Regions from separate parts of the Nocardiopsis yanglingensis genome, predicted to be linked through region 1. Evidence: riboswitches for the same ligand, from Rfam matches in the RefSeq annotation. Region 1 holds a riboswitch; the other holds the start of a gene.
The links. A riboswitch is a leader RNA that binds a small molecule or an ion and turns the genes downstream of it on or off. The one in region 1 is predicted to bind glycine.
Positions count from the first base shown of each region.

Region 2: linked by a shared signal. The riboswitch ahead of ACJ7C5_RS08535 (trimeric intracellular cation channel family protein) and the one ahead of gcvP (aminomethyl-transferring glycine dehydrogenase) in region 1 are both predicted to bind glycine.

Region 1 is NZ_JBJNRH010000009.1:191,549-198,974, forward strand. Features, by position in the region: gene gcvP (aminomethyl-transferring glycine dehydrogenase) at 1-2,298, opposite strand, end outside; glycine riboswitch at 2,361-2,463, opposite strand; gene ACJ7C5_RS13850 (multidrug effflux MFS transporter) at 2,763-3,989, shown strand; gene ACJ7C5_RS13855 (siderophore-interacting protein) at 4,131-5,027, shown strand; gene ACJ7C5_RS13860 (hypothetical protein) at 5,111-5,503, shown strand; gene ACJ7C5_RS13865 (M2 family metallopeptidase) at 5,623-7,426, opposite strand, start outside.
Region 2 is NZ_JBJNRH010000004.1:203,898-211,323, reverse strand. Features, by position in the region: gene ACJ7C5_RS08560 (NYN domain-containing protein) at 1-41, opposite strand, end outside; gene ACJ7C5_RS08555 (NAD(P)/FAD-dependent oxidoreductase) at 164-1,444, shown strand; gene ACJ7C5_RS08550 (hypothetical protein) at 1,548-2,003, opposite strand; gene ACJ7C5_RS08545 (nuclear transport factor 2 family protein) at 2,008-2,439, opposite strand; gene ACJ7C5_RS08540 (GIY-YIG nuclease family protein) at 2,561-2,836, opposite strand; glycine riboswitch at 2,877-2,966, shown strand; glycine riboswitch at 2,980-3,083, shown strand; gene ACJ7C5_RS08535 (trimeric intracellular cation channel family protein) at 3,168-3,785, shown strand; gene ACJ7C5_RS08530 (MdtA/MuxA family multidrug efflux RND transporter periplasmic adaptor subunit) at 4,125-5,291, shown strand; gene ACJ7C5_RS08525 (multidrug efflux RND transporter permease subunit) at 5,288-7,426, shown strand, end outside.

The DNA of each region.
Region 1 (7,426 bases):
GCCATCGCGGCCCATCATCGCGATGTACATCCAGCTGATCGGCAGGATCGAGGCGCTGCCGAAGCTGGCTGCGCTGACCATGCCGACCGGGCCGTGGTCACCCAGCTTGCCGGGCAGGAACGGGGCCAGGTGCTCCTTGACCGCACACGGACCGACGCCCGGGCCGCCACCGCCGTGGGGGATGCAGAAGGTCTTGTGCAGGTTCAGGTGCGAAACGTCCGAACCCCACTTGCCCGGCTTGGCCACGCCGACCAGGGCGTTCATGTTGGCGCCGTCGGTGTACACCTGGCCGCCGTGCTTGTGGATGATCTCGCAGATCTCCACCACCTCTTCCTCGAACACGCCGTGCGTGGACGGGTAGGTCATCATGATCGCGGCCAGGCGGTCGCTGTACTTTTCGGCATTGAGGCGGATGTCCTCGACATCGACGTTGCCGTTGGCATCGGTCTTGGTGACCACCACCTTCATGCCGCACATCTGTGCCGAGGCCGGGTTGGTGCCGTGCGCCGAGTCCGGAATCAGGCAGATATCGCGATGTTCCTCACCGCGCGAGCGGTGGTAGGCGCGGATCGCCAGCAGGCCGGCGTACTCGCCCTGCGCGCCGGAGTTCGGCTGCAGGCTGACTGCGTCGTAGCCGGTGCATTCCACCAGCATCGCTTCCAGCGTGTCGATCAGTTCCTTGTAACCCAGCGCCTGGTCGGCCGGCACCAGCGGATGGATCTGCGAGAACTCCGGCCAGGTCACCGGGATCATCTCGGCGGTGGCGTTGAGCTTCATGGTGCACGAGCCCAGCGGGATCATCGTGCGGTCCATCGCCAGGTCCTTGTCGGCCAGTGAGCGAAGGTAGCGCAGCAGTTCGTGCTCGCTGTGGTGGGTGTTGAACACCGGGTGGGTCAGGAACGCGGACTGGCGCAGCAGGCCGGCCGGCAGCGCATCGGCGGTGCGGGCATCCAGCGCATCGACATCCAGCGTGGCACCGAACACGGCAGCCACGGCAACGATGTCGGCGCGGGTGGTGGTTTCGTCCAGGCTGATGCCGACCGAGTCGCTGTCGATCGCGCGCAGGTTGTAGCCGGCGGCGCGGGCCTTGGCATGGATCTCATCGGCGTGCACGCCGGTGACATGCAGGGTGTCGAAGAAGTCTCCACCGACCTGCACACCGGCGTTGCGCAGCGCGGCGGCCAGGATCGAGGCCAGGCGATGGGTGCGGCGGGCGATGCGGGTCAGGCCTTCCGGGCCGTGGTAGACGGCATACATCGACGCCATCACCGCCAGCAGCACCTGTGCGGTACAGATGTTGGACGTGGCCTTCTCGCGGCGGATGTGCTGCTCGCGGGTCTGCAGGGTCAGGCGGTAGGCCGGGTTGCCCTGGGCATCGACCGAGACGCCGATCAGGCGGCCCGGCATCGAGCGCTTGTAGGCATCGCGGCAGGCCATGAAGGCCGCGTGCGGGCCACCGAAGCCGAACGGCACGCCGAAACGCTGGCTGTTGCCGACCACGATGTCCGCGCCCCATTCGCCGGGGGCTGCCAGCAGGGTGAGGGCCAGCAGGTCGGTGGCCACGGCCACCAGGCCGCCGCGCGCGTGCACGGCATCGACCAGCGCCTTGTAGTCGCCGACCTGGCCGAAGGTATCCGGATACTGCAGCAGCAGGCCGAAGGCTTCCGCTTCCAGCGCTTCGGCCGGAGTGCCGACGCGCAGCACGATGCCCATGGGCTCGGCGCGGGTGCGCAGCAGTTCCAGCGTCTGCGGGTGCACGGCGTCGTGCACGAAGAAGGTGTCCGACTTCGACTTGGCCGAACGCTTGGCCAGGGTCATCGCTTCGGCGGCGGCAGTGGCTTCGTCCAGCAGCGAGGCGTTGGCGATTTCCATGCCGGTGAGGTCGGCGCACAGGGTCTGGAAGTTGATCAGCGCTTCCATGCGGCCCTGCGAGATTTCCGCCTGGTACGGGGTGTAGGCGGTGTACCAGGCTGGGTTTTCCAGGATGTTGCGCAGGATCACGTTCGGCGTGTGGGTGCCGTAGTAGCCCTGGCCGATGAAGCTGCGCAGCACGGTGTTCTTGTCGGCGATCGCACGGATCTTCGCCAGTGCCTGCACTTCGGTCATCGACTCCGGCAGCGCCAGCGGCGCCGGCGACTTGATCTTGGCCGGCACGATGGCATCGGTCATGCCATCCAGCGACGCGTGGCCGACGACATCGAGCATCTGCGCGATCTCGGCGTCGTTGGGGCCGATGTGGCGCTCGACGAACGCATTGTGGTGCTCGAGCTCACGCAGGGAAGGGGTGTTCTGGGACATGGCGAAGGATCCGTCAGGAAAGGGCACACGCACGGGCACAAGCCGCCGGTCGGCGGTCTGCGGGGCGCCCCTCTGTCCTTTTGCCTGAGAGTTTGGAAGCGCAGCGAACCGCAGCTTCGTGCCCCTTCGGCGCCGGATCGAACCGGTCTCTCCAGAGTTCTGTTACGGGTGGTATCGGGCCTGAGCGATTACGGGCGTTGCGCCTTCGGCAGCGGTGTTCCGCTTCTCCCACCGTGTTGCCCGCTGATTATAGCCCGTTGCGGGCCCGCCGGCCGCCTCCAGGCACGGCCACCGCGCCTGAATGGCCGATGGCCCGGCCGTGCGTTTTGTGCACCGCTGCATGGCATCGGGCGCAATCCCCACCTATGATGGGCGGATACCCCAATTCATCTGGCGCCGTCCCTGCAGAAGGGGACCGGCGCCCGCCGTGCGTGCCGCGCATGGCCCTGCCGGACGCCCTCCCCATGACCGCCGCTGTTGCTCCCTCCACCCGTCGCATGGCCCTGCTGCTCGCCGGCCTGGCCATGTTCGGTCCGTTCTCGATCGACACCATCTTTCCGGCGTTCCCGCAGCTGGCCCAGCGCCTGGCGGTGGACGAGGTGGCGGTGCAGCAGACCATCAGCGTGTACCTGCTGTTCTATGGCCTGATGAGCCTGGCGCATGGCCCGCTGTCCGATGCCTGGGGCCGCAAGTGGGTGATCCTCGGCGGCCTGGTGGTGTTCGTCGGCGCTTCGGTTGGCTGTGCGCTGTCCACCGACCTGACCACGCTGCTTGCGTTCCGCGCGCTGCAGGGCCTGTCGGCAGGTGTCGGCATGATCGTCGGTCGTGCGGTGATCCGCGATCTCTACCATGGCCACGACGCGCAGCGCCTGATGAGCCAGGTGTCGATGCTGTTCGGCATCGCCCCGGCGATCGCACCGATCATCGGCGGCTGGATCCTGCTCAGCGGCGCCGGCTGGCCACTGATCTTCTGGTTCCTGGTGGTGTTCGCGCTGGTGCTGCTGGCGGCGACCGCACGCTATCTGCCGGAAACCCATCCGGTGGAGGCACGGGTGCCGTTGTCGCCGCGCACGTTGATGCGTGATTACCTGCGCATCGGCTTCAACCCGCGCTTCCTGCGCCTGGCGCTGGCCGGCAGCATCGGCTTCGGTGGCATCTTCCTGTACATCTCCTCGGCGCCGGTGTTCGTGATGCAGCACCTGCATCTGGGCGAGGGCGGCTTCGCCTGGCTGTTCATCCCCACCATCGGCGGCATGACCACCGGCTCGTTCCTGTCCGGGCGCATGGCCGGGCACACCACGCCCACCCGCCAGGTCGCCATCGGTTTCGTCCTGTGCGCGCTGTCGGTGCTCCTGAACGTCGGCTACGTGGCGCTGGCCCCGCAGTTCGTGCTGCCGTGGGCGGTGCTGCCGATCTTCCTGGGCGGCATGGGCATGGCGCTGATTTTCCCGATCCTGGCGCTGGCGGTGCTGGACATGTACCCGCACCAGCGCGGCCTGGCCTCGTCGCTGCAGGCGTTCGTGCAGCTGATGATCAGCACCGTGGTGGCCGGCGTGGTATCGCCGCTGCTGAGCGCCAGCCCGCTGCACCTGGCGCTGGGCCAGGCCGCCTTCTTCGGTGCTGGTTTTGTGTTCTGGTACTGGGAACACCAACGTGAACGCGCGGCGCAGGCAGTCTGCACGGGTCACTGAGCAGCGTGCAGGGGTAGGGCAGGCCGCGACGCCGGCAGCGCTTGCGACGGGAAACCACCGGACTAGGCTGGGCACTCCAGCCAGCCGGTGCGTGGATGCACGACAGCCAGCCAATCCGATGTCGTTGCATGAGGTTCCCCCATGGCTGCGAAGCAGACCTACCGCCTGTTCGAGGTGGCGCTGAAGGAGCGCCGCGTTCTCTCCCCTTCCCTGGACCGCATGGTGTTCACTGGTGCCGACGTGGCGCGGATGAAGACCGAAGGCCCGGACCAGCGCATCAAGGTGTTCTTCCCCTTGCCCGGCCAGGACCTGCCGCAGGTCCCCAGCGGCGAGGACTGGTACCCGCGCTACCGGGCGCTGCCGGATGATCAGCGCCCGCCGATGCGCACCTACACGATCCGCCAGCTACGCGCCGAGCAGGGCGAGGTCGACGTCGATTTCGTCATCCACGGCGTGACCGGGCCCGCTTCGCGCTGGGCCATGCATGCACGGCCGGGAGACCGTGTGGTGCTGCTGGCCCCGGACGCCGACTGCGCCGAGAGCAGCGAAGGCTGGGAGTGGAAACCGCCGGTCGGCATTGGCCAGGTGCTGCTGGTGGCCGATGAAACCGCGTTGCCTGCGGTGGCCGGCATCCTTGAGGAGCTGTCGGCCATGGTGGACCCACCGCGCACGCTGGCACTGCTGGAGGTGGCGCAGCCCGGTGATGCGGTGCACCTGAAGGCGCCCTCCAGTGCCGAGCTGGTCTGGCTTCCGCGCGGGCAGGCCGCCTACGGACAGCCGTTGCTGCAGGCGGTGCAGGCGCGGTTGGCAGCGGCCTCGGGCGTGGCTGCCGGCGATGCGCTGGAGGAGATCGACGTCGATACGCAGATCCTCTGGGAGCAGGCCGATACCCGCGTGGCCGGGCCGCTGTATGCCTGGGTAGCGGGCGAGGCGGGGGCGGTGATGGCGATCCGCCGCCACCTGGTGCGCGATTGCGGGCTGGACCGCCGTGCGATCACCTTCATGGGCTACTGGCGGCACGGCAAGGTGCTGGACTGACCGGCCTGGATCGAGCACGCGTGAAGCAGCGCTGCGGGCGGGGTGCGCTATCCTTGCGCCCCCCTTCGCAGCGGTACCGCACCATGTCCACCAGCTCCAAGACCCGCCGCGACCAGCGCCGTCGCCAGGAAAAGCAGGCCGCCAACAAGGCCGCCGCGCAGGCTTCGCCGGTGGAACCGCATGCCGAACTGCGCGACGCGCAGCGCACCCTGCTGGCCGGTGTAGTGCGCCGCGATGGCGAATGGGTGCTGGGCATGGACGGCCGCATCGCGGGCCACAGCGAGAGCGCTGCGCAGGTGCTGGCGCTGATCATGCAGGCCGGTGAGCTGCACGAGCGCAAGGGCACGCCGGTGCGCCTGATGTACTCCGATGCGCTGCGTGATGCGGCGCAGGCCGAAGCGAAGGAAAAGGGCCAGACCTTCGAGGAATTCAAGGCCGAACTGGCCGCCGCGATGGCCGCGAAGAAGAACAGCTGACAGGCATTTCGGTAGAGCCGGCCGCTGGCCGGCTGCCCGTTGGGTCTTCATCGCGTAGTTGCCGGCCAGCGGCCGGCACTACCAGAAAGGGGCGGATCCTCGCGGATCCGCCCCTTTTCTCATTTCGCCGCCGGGGCCGCGTTGGTCTGCCAGCCGCACATCTGGCCTTCGTTCTGCTGCTTCAGCCACTCGTTGACCGGAGTGAAGTACTCGATCATCGGGCCGGCATCGAGCTTGTCGGTGCCGGTCAGCTCCTTCAGCGTGGCCTGCCACGGCTGGCTGGCACCCTTGCTCAGCATCGCCCAGTACTTCTGGCCGGCTTCCTTGTTGCCGTAGAAGGTGCACTCATGCAGCGGACCCTTGTAGCCGGACGCGTCGCACAGGCCCTTGTAGAACTGGAACTGCAGGATGCGCGCCAGGAAGTAGCGGGTGTACGGGGTGTTGCCCGGCACGTGGTACTTAGCGCCCGGATCGAAGAACTCTTCGCCACGGGTGCTGGCCGGCGCCACGCCCTGGTACTTGGCCTTCAGGTCCCACCACGCCTTGTTGTAGTTGTCGGCGGTGATGGAGCCATCGAACACGCCCCAGCGCCAGCGGTCGATCATCAGCCCGAACGGCAGGAACGACACGCCCGAAAGCGCCATGCGCATCTGGTTGTTGATGACCGCCTCGCGGCTTTCGGTCGGCGCATCGACCAGGCCGATCGAGCTGAGGTACTTGGGCGTCATCGCCAGCACGATGGTGTCGCCGATCGCTTCATGGAAGCCATCGTTGGCACCGCCCTGGAACAGCGGCGGCAGCGGGTTGTAGGCCAGGTCGTAATAGATGTGGCCCAGCTCGTGGTAGATGGTGGTGAAGTTCTCTTCGTTCGGCTTGATGCACATCTTGGTGCGCACGTCGCCTTCCATGTTCATGTCCCATGCGCTGGCGTGGCAGACCACGTCGCGGTCGTCAGGCTTGATGAACTGGGTTTTTTCCCAATAGGACTGCGGCAGCGAAGGCATGCCCAGCGACACGTAGAAGTCCTGCGCGCGTTCGGTCATCTGCTTGGCGGTACGCAGTTCGGCCTCGCGCTGCGCCTTGTACTGCGCCGCTACGTTGGCATCCTTGCCGGCCTTGGCCAGCGCCGCGCTCAGATTGGTCTGGTACTGCTTTTCAAGCGCTGCGGTGATGTCCAGGCTGCCGGCACCCGGGTACGGTTCCAGCTGGTCCCACAGGTTGGACCAGTCCTGCTGCCACATGTTGCCCAGCAGGTGCGCGGCGATCAGGCCGTTGCCCACTTCGGCCTTGTCCTTGCCGTAGGTCTTGTCCAGCTTGCCGCGTGCGTAGCAGTGCAGCTGCTCGTACATCGGCTTCACCTGCTCCCACAGGCGGTCGGTTTCCGGGCCGATCTGCTCCGGCGGCATGTCGTAGCCGCTGCGCCACATCTGGCCGGCATCGGTGAAGCCCATGCCCTTGGCACCTTCGTTCACCAGACCGACAAATTTCTGGTAGTCGCCGCGCATGCTCTTGGTGGTGCTGTGCCAGCCCTGCCAGGCGTCGAGCTGCTTGTCGTAATCGCGGCTGCGTGCCAGCACCTGCTCCAGCTCGCCCAGCTGGCGGCAGGAGTTGGGATCGTTGGCGTCGGTGCAGTACTTGCCGGCACCGTAGCTGCCTTCCATGCGGGTGGCGATCTGGGTCAGCTCGGCCAGCTTGGCCGGGTCACGCGGTGCCGGCATCGAGGACATCAGCTTCAGCAGGTGGATCGCGCGCTTGCTGTCCTCGCTCATCGGCTTGCCGTCGAACGTGGCGGCCTGTTCGATCCAGCTGTTGAGCTGGGTCAGCGAGCGCTCGTTGGCCTTGGCCGCGATGCGTTCCGAATCACTGTTGATGTAGGTGGAGGACAGCCACTGCGCCGAGGTCATCTCCGGGTAGGCGGCCTTG
Region 2 (7,426 bases), on a different contig from region 1:
GCGTCGATCAACAGGGCGATGCGCTTTTCCGGTTCGCTCATGGGCTCCTCACGGGCCGTTGCCTGAACCCGAGTATCGCCGATCCATGCGGGCGCTGACGTGACAGGGGGCCATCATGCGAAGATGCCAGGCGCTTCCCCCATGCCCCCACTGGAGTGAGTCGATGAGTCGCGAGCGCGTTCCCCACCTGGTTGTTGTCGGCGGCGGTTTTGCCGGTCTCTGGGCCACCCGTGCCCTGGCCCGCGAGCGCATACGCATCACCCTGGTCGACCGCCGCAACCATCACCTGTTCCAGCCGCTGCTGTACCAGGTGGCCACCGCCGGCCTGTCCGCGCCGGATATCGCCGCACCGCTGCGCCACATCCTCGGCCACCAGCGCAATGTGGAAGTCCGCCTCGGCGAAGTGGTGACCATCGACAAGCAGGCCCGGCAGATCCGCATGGCCGATGGCAGCACGCTGGACTACGACAGCCTGCTGTTGGCTACCGGCGCCACCCACGCCTACTTCGGCAACGACCAGTGGGCCGATGATGCCCCGGGCCTGAAGACGCTGGACGATGCCATCGCATTGCGCCGCAAGCTGCTGCTGGCCTTCGAGCGCGCCGAGGCCGAACCGGACCCGGCGAAGAAGGCCGCATGGCTGAGCTTTGCCGTGGTGGGTGGTGGACCTACCGGCGTCGAACTGGCCGGCACTCTGGCCGAGATCGCGCGGCATACGCTGCGCAACGAGTTCCGCCACATCGACCCGGCCAGCGCCAAGGTGCGGCTGGTCGAAGCTGGCCCACGCGTGTTGTCTTCGTTCCCGGAAGTGCTTTCGCTGAAAGCACGCCGGCAGCTGGAAAAACTGGGCGTGGAAGTGCTGACGGGTACCCCGGTGAGCGACATCGACAGCCAGGGCTTCAAGCTCGGTGAGCAGTTCGTGCCGGCACGCACGGTGGTCTGGGCCGCCGGTGTGGCCGCTTCACCGCTGGCGCGCACCCTGGACGTGCCGCTGGACCGCGCCGGCCGCGTGCAGGTGCAACCCGATCTCACCCTGCCCGGCCACCCGGAACTGTTCGTGGCCGGCGATCTGGCCGCACTGAACCAGGCCAACGGCAAGCCGGTACCCGGCGTGGCCCCTGCCGCCAAGCAGATGGGCAAGTACGTGGCCGAGGTGATCCGCGCGCGCCTGCATGGCAAGGCCGCACCGGGGCCGTTCAAGTACGCCGACTTCGGCAACCTGGCCACCATCGGCCGCATGGCCGCGATCGTGCACCTGGGCCGGCTGCAGCTTTCCGGCGTGCTGGCCTGGTGGTTCTGGCTGGCCGCGCACGTGTTCTTCCTGATCGGCTTCCGCAACCGCATCGTGGTGCTGCTGAACTGGGCCGTGGCGTACTGGAGCTACCAGCGCAGCGCGCGCATCATCTTCGGTGATGATCAGGAAGACCGGCGGCCGAGGCGCTAGGGCCGAAGACGGACACGGGTTCTCTGCCTGGGAGTAGATCCACGCCATGCGTGGATGGATGTCTGTGCAGGCCGCATGGAGCTCATCCACGCATGGCGTGGCCCTACTGCCTCATCGGACCACCTGGCACCCGCCGTTTCGACCAGGTGCGGCAGAAATCCTCCTTCCTTGCGGTATCGGCAATCTGCGCGGTACTCCAATGCCGGGTGATCCAGATCGTCAACGCGGTGCTGCTCAGATGCCAGCGCAGCATGCCGTGCCGAGGCTGTCGCCACAGGTGGCGTCGGGCAATCCAGAAGGCCTCCCGCTCCACTTCAGGCACCTTCTTCTGCATCACTTCCTTGTCGAAGAACTGCGCGGCGAAGCGCCAGGGGTTCATCGGCTGGTATGCCGCCCGTGGTTCACTGCTGCACGCAGCCACACCGCTGGGCGCGCGGTCCGCCGGCTTCGGCCGGCCTTTCACCAATGCCAGCCCGAGCAGGTACAGCAGGCCAGGCAGCAGTGCGATGCCGGCGACCAACACGATGACTGACAGCCATGCTTTCCCCGCGGCACGCATCGCTCTACGGCGCCTTCGGTTTCGGGTACCACAGCGCGTTGACGATGACCCAGCGCTGGTCGAAGCGCCCCATGTGGAAGTAATCGACGAACCACGGGGTTTCCAGCCGCACCGAGGCGGCGTTGCCGGTCACGTCCAGCACGGTGCAGCGGCGGTCCCATTGATCCTTCGGGGTCTTCAGCGCGCCCTGCTTCGTCAACGCGACCAGCTCTTCCTTCGACATGCGGCGCAGGCCCAGGCGTTCGTCGGGTGTATCGCCGAGCACCGCGCGCTTGGCCAGGTCCGGGTGCAGGGAGCGGGCGACGCGCTGCGGGTCGGCTTCCAGCTGGCCGTCGACGTAGTCGTGGCAGGTGGCTTCGATGGCCGCGATCGTGGCCGGGTCGGCAGCGGGGCTCGTTGCTGCGGAGAGAGCGAACAGCAGGGCAATCGTGGACATCCGGGTCTCCGGCTCTGGGCGCGGAGCGATCATCGCATGGGCCGGGCAGCCCATCCACGCATGGCGTGGCTCTACTGGGACCGGCGCTGTCGGCAGGCCGGAGCCGAGCGTGGGCGTGGATCTACAGAAGCGTTTCGGCTGGCGCCTGCAACCAGGCCAGCTTGCGTTCGCGCGGCTGTTGCTTGAGCTGCCACTCGGCCCGCGAGGCGGCAGCCCGGTCCGGGTACTCGCGTACGGCCAGCACGCGCAGCGGCGGCCGCGCCCGGGTGTAGCGCGCGCCCTTGCCGGCCTGGTGGGCAGCGAAACGCGCGTCCACGTCGGTGCTGATGCCGGCGTAATAGCTGCCATCGCGGCATTCGAGCAGGTACAGGAACCAGGGGCGGAGGGACGGGGCCATGGCCGGATTATGCCGTGCTGCACTGCAGCGGATATACTGGCGGCCGAATGCAGGAGAGAGGCGCCGCGCTGGCGCCCGCCGAAGGCGCAGGCTCCCATGATCGCTCAGGCCGGTGGGCTGGAATCCCACCAACCATGCATTCGACTCGCCGAGCTGGAGAGAGGTCACCGGGCACGCCCGGGACGATCCGCCGAAGGGGCACGCGGCCAACGCCGCTGAACTCTCAGGCAAAAGGACAGCGGGAGCGGCACCGGTCATCGTCATCCCGTCATTGCGCAGGCAGTGGCGGTATATGCGCATGGCCGGCCCCACCGCGCCCGGAGCCTGCCCCATGCTGTTGTCCATCATCTACCTGATCGCCATTTCCGCCGAAGCCATGACCGGCGCGCTGTCCGCCGGCCGCCGCCGCATGGACCTGTTCGGCGTGGTCATGATCGCCTGCGTCACCGCCCTCGGTGGTGGTTCGCTGCGCGACATCCTGCTCGGCCACTACCCGCTGGGCTGGGTGAAGCATCCCGAGTACCTGGGCTTCACCGTGTGTGCGGCGCTGATCGCCACCTGGGTCGCACGCTGGATGCACCACTTCCGACGCACCTTCCTGGTACTCGATGGCCTGGGCCTGATCGCCTTCACCCTGATCGGCTGCTCGATCGCACGTGAGGCCGGCCATGCCATGCCGATCGTGCTGATTGCCGGCATGCTGACCGGCGCCTTCGGCGGCGTGCTGCGCGACATCCTCTGCAACGAGGTGCCGCTGATCTTCCAGAAAGAGCTGTACGCGATCATCGCGCTGCTGACCGGCGCGGCCTACCTGTTGCTGCTGCACTGGGGCGTGGCCGACGCTACCGCGATCCTGTGCTGCCTCGGCGGTGGCTTCGCGCTGCGCCTGCTGGCGATCCATTACCGCTGGGAAATGCCGAAGTTCGTCTATCACGACGAAGTGCATTGATTGCTTGACGGTAGTGCCGGGCGGGGGGCCGCCCCCCCCCCCCCCCCCCCCCCCCCCCACTACCGGGGGCGCGCCCCCCGCCCCCCCCCCCCCCCCCCCCCCCCCCCGGCGGGGGGGGGCCCCCCCCCCCCCCCGCCACTACCGCTTGCGTTGCATGACGTTGGTCATGCGGCATTGGCCGGGGTGATTGGCTACCATTGTCGCCCCGTCGCTGCTGCGACGGCATCCAGCCACGCCGCGCCCGCGGCCCCGCCAGACACTCCCTCCCCGCTGCCCGTGATGCCGTGAACGCACCGACGGGCCCGCATGTCCCTGCGCGCGCAGGGCGCAGGATGCCCCATGTCTGTCGCCGAAAATTCCCGTTTCCGTCGTGCCCGCCCGCTGTGGGCGGTGCTGGCCATCGCCCTCGTCGCCCTTCTGGCGTGGTGGCTCTGGCCCCGGAATGGCGCCGGCAGCAGCGACGATGCGTCGGGCAAGACGGTGCCGGTACGCGTGGCGCGTGCCAGCGCCGAGCCGCTGGTGCTGCGCCTGAAGGCGGTCGGTACGGTCACCCCCCTGCACAGTGTGGTGGTACGCAGCCGCGTGGATGGCGAGCTGCTGCGCCTGCACTTCCAGGAAGGCCAACAGGTGAAAGCCGGCGACCTGCTGGCGCAGATCGACCCACGTCCGTATGAGGTGAAGCTGGCACAGGCCCAGGGTACCCAGCAGCAGAATCTGGCCGAGCTGGAAAACGCCGAACGCCAGCTGCAGCGCTACCGCGAACTGCAGAAGCAGAACTACGTGTCCGGGCAGGAACTGAGCGACCAGCAGAGCAAGGTGCGCCAGCTGCAGGGCCGCCGCCTCAGCGATCAGGCGTCTGTTGACGAAGCGCGCCTGCAGCTGCAGTACACCCGCATCGTCGCCCCGGTCAGTGGCCGCGTCGGGCTGCGCCGGCTGGACGTGGGCAACCTGGTGCGTGCCAGCGATGCCGAAGGCCTGGTGACGCTGGCGCAGACCGCTCCGATCAGCGTGCTGTTCACCGTGCCCGAACCCGAGCTGCCCGCGCTGCTCGATGCCGTGCAGGCACAACCGGCGCTGGCAGTGGAAACCTGGGACCGCGAAGAACGCCGGCAGCTTGCCAGTGGCGCGCTGTCCAGCGTCGACAACCGCATCGATACCACCACCGGCACGCTGAAACTGCGTGCGCACTTCGACAACCACGACCTGGCCCTGTTCCCCAACCAGTTCGTCAACGTACGCCTGCAGCTGGGCGAGCAGCCCGCGCTGCTGATTCCCGATGCCGCCGTGCAGTTCGGCAGCCAGGGCAACTACGTGCATATCGTCGACAAGGACAGCAAGGCACAGCGCCGCACCGTGGTGCTCGGTCCGGCTGATGATGGACGCGTGGCCGTGCGCTCCGGGCTGGCCGCAGGGGACAAGGTGGTAATCGAAGGCATCGACGGGCTGGAAGACGGCACGGCGGTGGAGATCATCACCGAGGAGGCCGCGACCAAGGCCGGCGCATGAACCTCTCGCGCCCCTTCATCCTGCGCCCGGTTGCAACGACTCTCCTGATGGTGGCGCTGCTGCTGTCCGGCGTACTGGCCTACCGCCTGCTCCCGGTGGCCGCACTGCCGCAGGTCGACTATCCGATCATCCAGATCACCACGTTGTACCCCGGTGCCAGCCCGGAACTGACCACACGCACCATCACCGCGCCGCTGGAACGCCAGCTCGGGCAGATTCCTGGTCTGAAGCAACTGTCGTCGACCAGTTCCGGTGGCGCCTCGGTCATCACCCTGCAGTTCGGGCTGGAGGTGTCACTGGGCGTGGCCGAGCAGGACGTGCAGGCCGCCATCAACGCGGCGGGCAGCTTCCTGCCCGACGACCTGCCGGTGCCGCCGGTGTACCGCAAGGTCAACCCGGCCGACACCCCGATCCTGACTCTGGCGGTGACCTCGCAGGGACTGTCGCTGCCGCAGGTGCACGACCTGGTCGACACCCGCATCGCCCAGCGCCTGGCGCAGCTGCCCGGCGTCGGCCTGGTCAGCCTGGCCGGCGGCCAGCGCCCCGCGGTGCGCATCCAGGTCAATCCAGCGGCACTGGCCGCCAACGGCCTGGGCATGGACCACATCCGTACCGCGATTGCTGCGGCCAACGTCAACCTGCCCAAGGGCAGCTTCGATGGCCCGATCCGCGCGGTGATGCTCGACGCCAACGATCAGATGCGCAGCGTGGCCGAATACCGCGCGCTGGTACTGGCCTGGCGTGACGGCGCGCCGCTACGGCTGGGCGATGTGGCCACCATCAGCGATGGCGCCGAGAACCGGCAGCTGGCCGCTTGGAGCGGCACCACCCCGGCGGTGCTGGTGAACATCCAGCGCCAGCCCGGTGCCAACGTGATCGCCGTGGTCGAGCAGGTGCGTACGCTGCTGCCGCAGCTGCAGGCCACGCTGCCGGCCGGCGTGCAGATGAACGTGCTGAGTGACCGCACCGAATCGATCCGTGCGTCGGTGCGCGGCGTGCAGAAGGAACTGGTACTGGCCATCGGCCTGGTGGTGCTGGTCACCTGGGTGTTCCTGCGCAATCTGCCGGCCACGCTCATTCCCAGCGTCGCGGTGCCGCTGTCGCTGGTCGGCACCTTCGCGGTGATGCTGCTGGCCGGCTATTCGCTCAACAACCTCACGCTGATGGCGCTGACCATCGCCACCGGCTTCGTGGTGGACGATGCCATCGTGATGCTGGAGAACATCGCCCGCCATCTGGAGGAAGGTGAAAGCCCACGCGAGGCGGCGCTCAAGGGCGCAGCGGAAATCGGCTTCACTCTGGTGTCGCTGACTGTCTCGCTGATCGCGGTGCTGATCCCGCTGCTGTTCATGGCCGACCTGGTGGGCGCACTGTTCCATGAGTTCGCGGTGACGCTGGCGGTGGCGATCGGTATCTCGCTGCTGGTCTCGCTGACATTGACGCCGATGCTGTGCGCGCGCTTCTTGAAGCCACATGCGAAGGGGTCAGAGCCCCACGGGGATCTGACCCCGGCCCAGGGGTCGGATCCCGCCAGGGCTCCGACCTCAAAACAAGATGTCTTCGACCGCGTCATCGGCCTCTACGACCGCCAGCTGCGCTGGGTGCTGCAGCGCCAGCCGCTGATGTTGCTGGCCACGGTCGCGACGCTGGCACTGACCGTAGCGCTGTACTTCGCCGTGCCCAAGGGCTTCTTCCCGGTGCAGGATGCCGGCCTGGTGCAGGGCATCAGCGAAGCGCCGCAGGCCATCTCGTTCCAGGCCATGCGCGAGCGCCAGCAGGCGTTGGCGGCAGCCATCGAAGCCGACCCGGCGGTGGCCAGCGTGTCCTCGTACATCGGCGTGGACGGCAACAACGCCACGCTCAATACCGGCCGCCTGCTGATCGAGCTGAAACCGCACGGCGACCGCGATGGCGCCGCCGTGGTGATGGCGCGCCTGCAACAGCGCGTGTCGAAGATTCCCGGCATCACTCTGTACCTGCAGCCGGTGCAGGAGCTGGGCATCGAAGACCGCATCAGCCGCACCCAGTACCAGTTCACGCTGACCACGCCGGATCTTGAAACACTGGAGCGCTGGACCCCGAAGCTGCTGCAGGCGCTGCGCCAGCAACCGGCACTTCGCGATGTCGCCAGCGAT